Regions from separate parts of the Bacillus sp. THAF10 genome, predicted to be linked through region 1. Evidence: riboswitches for the same ligand, from Rfam matches in the RefSeq annotation. Region 1 holds a riboswitch; the other holds the start of a gene.
The links. A riboswitch is a leader RNA that binds a small molecule or an ion and turns the genes downstream of it on or off. The one in region 1 is predicted to bind cobalamin.
Positions count from the first base shown of each region.

Region 2: another riboswitch for cobalamin. It lies ahead of FIU87_RS03585 (DUF4430 domain-containing protein); the one in region 1 lies ahead of FIU87_RS12050 (DUF4430 domain-containing protein).

Region 1 is NZ_CP045403.1:2,306,477-2,310,909, forward strand. It holds gene FIU87_RS12035 (hypothetical protein) at 1-1,071, opposite strand, end outside; gene sigX (RNA polymerase sigma factor SigX) at 1,061-1,597, opposite strand; gene FIU87_RS12045 (ECF transporter S component) at 1,843-2,394, opposite strand; gene FIU87_RS12050 (DUF4430 domain-containing protein) at 2,397-2,822, opposite strand; cobalamin riboswitch at 2,965-3,166, opposite strand; gene FIU87_RS12055 (ATP-binding protein) at 3,264-4,433, opposite strand, start outside.
Region 2 is NZ_CP045403.1:645,121-649,553, reverse strand. It holds gene FIU87_RS03585 (DUF4430 domain-containing protein) at 1-2,198, opposite strand, end outside; cobalamin riboswitch at 2,435-2,630, opposite strand; gene yiaA (inner membrane protein YiaA) at 2,833-3,300, shown strand; gene FIU87_RS03575 (hypothetical protein) at 3,412-4,038, opposite strand; gene FIU87_RS03570 (ABC transporter permease) at 4,146-4,433, opposite strand, start outside.

The DNA of each region.
Region 1 (4,433 bases):
AAAAGTTATGATAACTACATTATCTTCTACTCTCACACCCTCGACTATGATGGAAGCTGGAATAGACGGTTCTACTCTACTGTAACTCGCTTGCTCAGGTACCGTTTTCATGGCATTGAGGGTATCTCCAATCGCCTTGTAATGCATTTGCGATGGTACTAATAAAGGTACCTCACCTACTTGATATTTATAGTACGCTCTTCTAGGAAGTGGTTCTATTAGAAGCGGTTCATTATAAACATGATTACCTATCTCTACATTCTTGGTAGAACCATTATTTGCTATCACAATTCGTTGATAGTTCCATCGGAATGTTTCCTTCAACTCCCGTTCAAAGGCCGTATTTTGCAGAGAAGATAAACCTTTGTTCATGCCTGCAATATCAATCACTGGACCTGAACTACCTCCTGATTGTTCGCTCACTTCTCCTCCATCATTCATCATAGGAGAAATTGTTCCATACCGATCGTAATCTATCTTTTTCCGCACATTATTTAATGCCTGTATATAGGTTGTGTCTTTTTCTTTTGGATGAATGACGGTGAGTGGAACTATGAAAGGACCATCTCCGTCTGTTTCAGCGGTAGAAACACCAACTGTGACCGTCATTTGTGTTGTATCATCTAAAGCGGTGACAAGAAACGTTTTTTCATCAGGTTGATTCATTTCCGCAGCGGCAAACTTCCCTTCTTTTTCGCCGTCACCTATAGAAGACTCTACTTCTTCCTCTTTATGTGTTGTTTCCATGGCTACGTTAGCATCTGCACTTTCCTCTTCTTCGCTCATCGTCGCCTTATCTTTTCCACTACTTTCATTAGTAGAATCAAAGCTAGTATTAGAGCCACTAAATCCTAAGTCTGTGTTCATTTGATTCATAAACATCGGTACCGCTATTGCTAAAAGCATTAAAGCTGCAACTAACGCGATCGATGGCATTATTTTTGATTTTTTTGGCATTCTTGTTATCTCTGGTTGAATGTTTCGATATATATCTTTTACTTCACGATCATCTTTTATTTTTGGCATTTGCCTTAATAGTTTCTCCACTTGCTCGTCGTCTTTATGACGCATTGCTGTTACCTCCTTTCTCTTGAAGCTCTTCCATAGACGTCTTTAATACCTTCAACGCTCGGTGTTGCGTTGTTTTCACCTTGCTTTCTGTCCAACCTAGGACACTTGCTGTTTCTTGAATAGATAAAGCCTGTATGTACCTCAGTACCAGCACTAGTCGATGATCGACCTTGCATTTATCGAGACATCGGTACATTTGTTGTACTTGCTCATTTTGTAAGGCAATTTCTTCTGGCAATGGAGAACTATCCTTTACCTGTTGTTTGTTCCAGTCAAAGGTCTCAAGTAGTTTGTTTTTCCATCCTTTTTGTTTACGGAAGGAATCGATTGCTACATGCTTTGCTATCGAAAAGAGCCAGGTTTTCTCGCTGCTTTTCCCTTCGAAACTATCATAAGAACGCAAAACCTTTATATAAACTTCTTGAACGAGGTCCTCCGCTTGCTCTTTATTATTCACCATATAAAACAAGAATTGGTATAGATCCTGGTGATATTTTTCATAGAGCTCTTGAAAAACGGTTTTCATCATTTCCCTCCGTTCATTTTATTAGTCGTATATTATAGTAAAAAAGTTACATTACAAATATATTAAAAAAATTACAATTTGAACAGCTATTTTTGGAAGGTTTTTCTTGTGCTTTTGTGACAAAATTCCTTTATTTTTCTCATTATAATAAAAGTTTTCTGCAGATTATAGGGGAATATGGTAGGATTTTCATGAAAAAGTCAGAAAAAACCGCCACATCAGGAGAGAGTGGCGGCATGATTAAGCTATTTTTTTGAAAAGCTTTCCATCTGAAAATTTGGTGTTTCTTCTTTTCTTTTCAACATAAACCCTGCTTTTGATTGCAGCAGTTTAGAGAGAATTGGGTAGAGCACGATAAAAAAGACGACATTTCCGACTGCATGATTAATATCAAAAGGTAGTCCTGCAAGATAATATGGCAAAAACGGTGCATTACCAACTACCATATTTTGAATAGCAAACACTACTCCGAATAGCAGCCCGCAAGCTCCTGCAAAAATCGAAAGCAGAAAGACAGGAATTTTTCTTTTCCACAACCCAAGCATGCCACTCATCAACCCAATGGCGGACCATGCAAAAATTTGTGTCAACGTCCACATTCCGCTACCAAGAACCAGATTGGAAGCAAAAGTGGTTCCAGCAGCTAACACAACCCCTGCAAAGGGCCCCATCCAAAAGGAACAAATAATGATGATTGCCGTTACAGGTTGGACATTAGGAATGGAGGCAAATGCAATTCTTCCTACTACACAAAGTGCAATTAGCATTCCAAGCAGCGCAATTTTTTTTGTTGCCATTTTTACTCCACCTTTGTGTAGGTAAAATGAACTTCGTCGTTCTCCTCTAATATGTGCTCATTGGCTCCAACCATTAAGTCTTCCCCGTTTACTTTAATATGCCAGTAATAATCTGATTCTTCTTCAGAACCCTTCCCATCTATTCCAACAATAAAACCGCCGCCAAACCCTGTTGTAAGGTCAAAATTACGGTCCATCACATCCATCAAGGACTCGCCTTCTTCAAACTCCATGCTGTCTTCACTTATCACTTCACCATCTTCATCTGTGAGTGTAATTTTAGTAGAAAGAGAACTTTCCTCCGATTGAGACTGATTTTCTGATGGTGCAGCATTATTTGTATTTGTATTTGTTTCGTTTGTTGTCTCAGAACAACCTCCAAGTACCAAAAGTAGTGCTGCAAATAAACTAATCCAAGCTTTTTTCATGTGTCATTTCCCCTTTATGTAATGGTGTAACAGCAAATAAAAAACCCCATCCAACGACGTCGGATGAGGAAAAAAGCGGCATAATAAGCAATGCTAACAAAAAGAATATGCCGTTTCTCCTCTCAACCCCCGAAGCATTGAAACTGTTCATGGTATAACTGGCAGGTCTACTGACTCATGCTTCCTCCTACTTTGAGCCTTCCCATATGGGGACCGTTAATTACAGCCCATTCATACAGTGGTCATCTCATTTCGTCCACATTTACAGTTGCGGGGACAGTTTTGGCTTTTCACCAAATTCCCTTTTAAGTCACCGAAGTGACACCAATTACTCATTTGCTATTCAATTTTATTCTTTTTCATATTACAAGATATTCCTGCTAGTGACAAGAGAATGTTTCATAGAAAACAAGATTTTTCGCTATCTATCCCCAAGCTCCTTCATTTTTCACAGGGAATAAACAGAGAAAATGTCGTACCTTCACCTAATTTGGAATGAACGGTAATATTTCCTTTATGTGCTTCAATGATGTTTTTCACAATAGCTAGGCCAAGACCGGTTCCTGCTCTTCCTCTAGTTCGGGCTTTATCTGCTTTATAAAAACGTTCAAAAACAAATGGAAGATCCTCAGAAGGTATACCCTGTCCAGAATCTTTCACATCAATTTTCACACCATGCGTTAAAACTTTTACTTTGATCAAAATACTGCCGCCATCTTCAGTATGACGAATTGCATTGTCAACTAGGTTGGTCATTACCTGCTCCATACGGTCAACATCTATCTCTATTTCCCGTGATCCATCCATTTCTGTTTGAAGACGTATGGACTTTTCCTTTGCTAACCCTTGAAACTTTCTAGAGATTTTTTCTATGAACCAGACCAAATCGACGTTTTCATAGTTTAGAGAATGATGACCGGCTTCCATTCGCGCAAGATCTAATAGGTCATTGACAAGCCTGCCCATTCGTAAAGACTCATCATAAATGACGGAGGCAAGCTCTTTTTTCTCTTCGGCAGTTTCCGCGATATCATCTACAATTGCTTCACTATATCCTTGAAGCATTGCTATTGGTGTACGTAGCTCATGGGAAACATTAGCAATAAAGTCTTTTCGCAGTTTATCAAGTCTTCTTTCCTCTGTCATATCTCGGATAACTGCAACAGCTCCCCTGATATGTGTGTTCGTATAAAGCGGACTCATCACAATAACCCATGTTCGCCCTTGATAGGTTAACTCGATGCTTTGTTCTTTCTCAACTGAAACTGCGCGCTGAAACATAGTCTTCACTTCTTCTGGGAGGTCTTCTCCACTAGCATTTCCTTCTTGATAAAACCAAGCCTGCAAGAATTTTTCTGCTGGGGGGTTTGTTACAAGGATTGTACCATCTTTACTTAAGGTAATAACACCATCTGCCATACTGCTAAGAATATTGGCTAAATGTTCTTTTTCTTGGTTCAGTGCATTAATATTGAACTTCAGCTGTCTACCCATCTGATTAAACGCCATTCCAAGCTCCCCTATTTCATCGGAGGTTAGTATTGGCACTTTCGTATCAAATTTTCCTCTTGCCACTTCAAATGCGGCTTCTCTCATGTTTCTAAGCGGTGC
Region 2 (4,433 bases), 1.7 Mb from region 1:
CTGTAGGACTTTTCATCATCCGCAAGCTTATTAATCACGATGCTTCCATCTGCATCTTTTGCAAAAACGGGTACCGGAACTACGAGCTTAACCTCGTCCGCCACAAGTTCAATCGATGCATTTTTTTCAAGGAGTACATTTAATAATGCTGTTGGAATTTGGACTTTCACCGTGTCTGTGCTTAGCTGAACAACAATCTTCCCCTGATCTGCTAGTTGCGTCACATTCTCCACATTCAAGGTCGTAGTTCCATTTTCGATAACCGGAGTAACTTCGATCGTTTCTTGTATCTCTTTTTTAAACTGATATAATCTGCCTTCATCCTTTAAGAAAAGCTTGTAAGCTATTAAGGCTTGCAACGCTTGTTCTGTAGCCATCCCATTTGCGTATGTATCTTTAACAAGGTGTTTAAATCCTCCATCTTCATGCTGGAATGTCATCAAATTGGTGATAAGATTGTTTGCTTTCTTTGTAAACCCTTCAGAGGTTGGATCCATTCCAAGACTGGAAAGAGCGATGATCATTTGAGAGGTTGTTTCACTAGATACACCACCATTCCATGGGTCATCATATCCTCCGCTTTCACCTTGTTTCTCTGATAAAAATGTTCCTGCAAGCTCAATCGCTGCTTGTACCTTCTCCCCTTCTTGGTGTGGTGCAAGTGCGATTAGGGCCATCGCTGTTAAATCATAGCTCGGAGAAGTCCCGAATAATGACCAGCTGCCATCAGGATTTTGCTTTTGCAGAATATAGTCTACTAGCTTTTCTCTTGTCCATCTTGCATCACCTGGGACCTCATAATCGTGGCTATCCAAAGCGATCAGGGCAAATATAGGACCATTAATCCCTTGAGCAGTCATGGAATCCGCACCACTTGGCCAATCCGCACTGCTGTAAATCTGCTCTACTAAATTGATTCCATCTACGTCAGTTGCTTCTATTCCTAACGCACTTGAGGCAATCGTTAATCGTTCAATGTCGGTAATTTTTTTTCTACTAGCAGATTTTATTTGATTTTCAATATTGGTTAAAAAGTAATCCTCATAATAACTAATAGGAACCTTTTCACCAGATCGAGCAATGCCAATAGCCTCCCATTCACTGTTAACGCCAGATGAAAGAATTTGAGCTACCGCTTTGTTTATCGCAGCTTCGATGTCAGCAAGCGTAAATGTGTTAGCTTCAGCTTTTGTTCCACTCTTTTTTGCTGTATTAAAGGTGTTGGTTGCAGTAGTTAATGCTTGTAACGTAGAGTTTACTTCTGGCTGAAAGGCCTGCTGATTCTCCTCAACAGCCTTTGCTACCTCTATCGTCTGAGCATACGCTGAGTGTGCTGCTTGCGTAACCCAATGATCCGATGGATGCACTTGTGCTCCGTCTTCACTAACTTTCACACTCTTAATGTTTTCGTTTGCAGTCGTAAGCGCGGAGTTTAACTCCGACTTATCGACAGCGGACAAAACCAGCGCGGTATGAAGGTCTTCAAGCGCTTGATTTACACTTGTCTGGCTACTTTCCATATCCTCCAAGACATCATAGGCATGCTGATACGCCTTTGAAACCATCGTATTTGATAATAATGCCGCCTTATCAGGATGACTGTTAACTTCTGCTACTTTTGCAGTTAAAGCGTCTTTATCTGCTGCATCGATATAGGATCCATCCCAGCCAAACCCTATATCTGCACCCCATCCATGAACACTAAATTGCAGGCGGATAACATCTCCGTCTTCTGGATCATACTGAGACATACCAACTGGAGCCATTTCATTGTCCACAAGATACATCCAGCCTGACATCCACGTATAGTCAAACTCTCCTAACCATTCTGGATCCTGTTTTGGCTCAATCGTACCAGCCTCATCTAAAATGTATTGCGGAATGGTAACGGGACTTGAATCATTATCTCTAATGTTTGCAAGGTAAACGATACTCTCTGAATCCTTGCCCTTATTGTAATTGCCACTTCCTAGTACTCTTGCAACGATGTGACCAACTGTTTCTCCTTCGTATAAAGGTATAGTTATAGGCTCTGTAAAATACCCCTGACCCAAGGTGAATTTTTCTACAGAAATGGTAACAGACCCCTCCGTGTTACTATTTTCTTGAGCTGCAATATTGCTTGGTAAAATTAATGTAAAAGCAAGTAAAATACTTAAAACGAACGCAAAATATTTATTCCACCTTTTGTTTTTCATTTTGTATTCTCCCTTTTAGACAAATTGATGATTCTCTCTTTCTGACAACAAACAATAATTTTTAACTACCACCTACCTTCAATGTTCTCGGTGAAAGGTGGTTGATGAACAAACAAAAAACACCTTTCTCATAGAATGAAAGAAAGATGTTCTTAATAACGCATTTATCAATAATTCCCCATACAAAAAAAATTATGTAAAAATGCCAGCCCATCTCCTATCCCATGCTCCGTGAGATTTTTAGAGTAATTCATGGCAGGTCTCCTGGCTTAGCTTCATCGCATCCTATCTCCTTCCCATTTTTTAAAAAAACAGTGGATATGATAGGGTACTCAGCAATACAGTGGCGGGACCGCGTTGGACTTACACCAACTTCCCTCTTAGTTACCAAAAGCAAACGCTTTCAGCAAAACCATAAATTAGCTTTCTATTAAATTACTTCCATATTATTTCATATATCTTCATAAATCAACATAAATTGGTGAAACAGAGAAACTAGGGAACGGTTCTTGATGTTCCACACTATCTACCTCCATAAACCAGCAGAACCGTATTTTCAAAATTTTTCTATACTAAATTTTGTAAACATATTATAGTGGAGATATAGGAAAAATATAACAAAGGGGAGAGTTAAATGCCTGATAGCAATGAAAGTCTAGTAGTAAATGCAGACGAGAAAAAGATAAAGCTAAAGGAAGAAAGAAAAGAAGGAGAGCCTACTGCGGCCTATAAAGGAGCTAGCTGGGCGGCATTTACAGTCGGGGTATCCGCGTATCTCATTGGACTGTTCAATGCACAAATGGAGCTGAATGAAAAAGGCTATTATTTTGCTGTATTAGTATTCGGTCTGTATGCAGCTGTGTCTCTGCAAAAAGCAGTACGTGACAAAGAGGAAGGCATCGCAGTAACTGCACTCTACTATGGAATCAGCTGGTTAGCACTCATCATCGCTATCTCGCTCATGGCAATTGGTCTATACAATGCCGGCAGTATCATCCTAAGCGAAAAAGGCTTCTACGCGATGGCGTTCGTACTAAGCATCTTTTCCGCCATCACCATCCAAAAGAACATCCGCGACACACAAAACGCTAGAGAAAAATAAGACAAGGGGACGGTTCTTGCGGTTCATCGCCATCAAGCGAATGAACCAAGAGAATCGTCCCCTTGGTGTCTTAACTATACGATGTAGCAACAAAGTTTTGCGAAAACAGCCTTAACTATAAACCTCTACTTTCTCCTCTTCAAAACACATCAACCAATAATCCATCTGGTCTTTCATGCAAACTGCTTTTCTCACACACTCGACATTATTTGGTTGAATATGATATGCCCAAACGTTTTCCAGTCCATTTTCATCGTCTAGAAATCTATAAATCATCAAAACATTAGATTGTTGCTGCTCATTTTTCTCTCTCACTAAACGATTTAAGTAAGGTATACGTTCTTTGGACTCCACAAATTGAATTGCAATTACATGATGAGGAACATATCCTTCCTCGGTTTCAGAAAAGAGCTTTTCAATCGTACCTTCGTCCTTTTTCCATAAGCTTTCTCTTTCTAAATGTAAGGATAAATAGTGATAATTTTCTTTATCTATTCGTTGGTCCCACTTCCACCACGAAAGATCCATTGGTCGCGATCTGTTTTTCCCTTTATCAAACTTGGAATCTTCTACGAAACAGTCAAAACCTAGCAATTCCCCAAGCTTTGCAAAATAATCTATCTCACGCTGAGTAAACATCGATTTATTATGCCCGCCATGTAAATTTAACCTTCTATAATTGCGAACATATCCTTCAAAAAACTGCATGAGATTCATATGATGATTTGTATACTGCAAATAAAACAACCCCTTTTAAAATAAGGGAACAAAGGGGACGGTTCTTGCGGTTCATCGATATTAAACGATGGAACCAGCAGAACCGCCCCCTGCCCTTCTGTCTTTATTTATATACTAACATCCCGCTTCTGGAAGAACAGAAACGACAGGACCATAAAGATGATGTAGTAAACGAGCAAGATGGTTAGAGACGTGGAAATTGTGACATCTTGCAGAATCGTGTCTTGTATGGTGTAAATGGACAGGTCTAAGTGTGGGAAGATAAGGAACTTTACCCACGTGAATTTTTCTGCCAAGAATACGATTACGCTTCCAAGCACAGTGGATCCAAATAGCACCGCAATACCAATTCCGACTGCAAGCGCTTGACTTTTAAAAAGAGTGGAGAGCGCAAA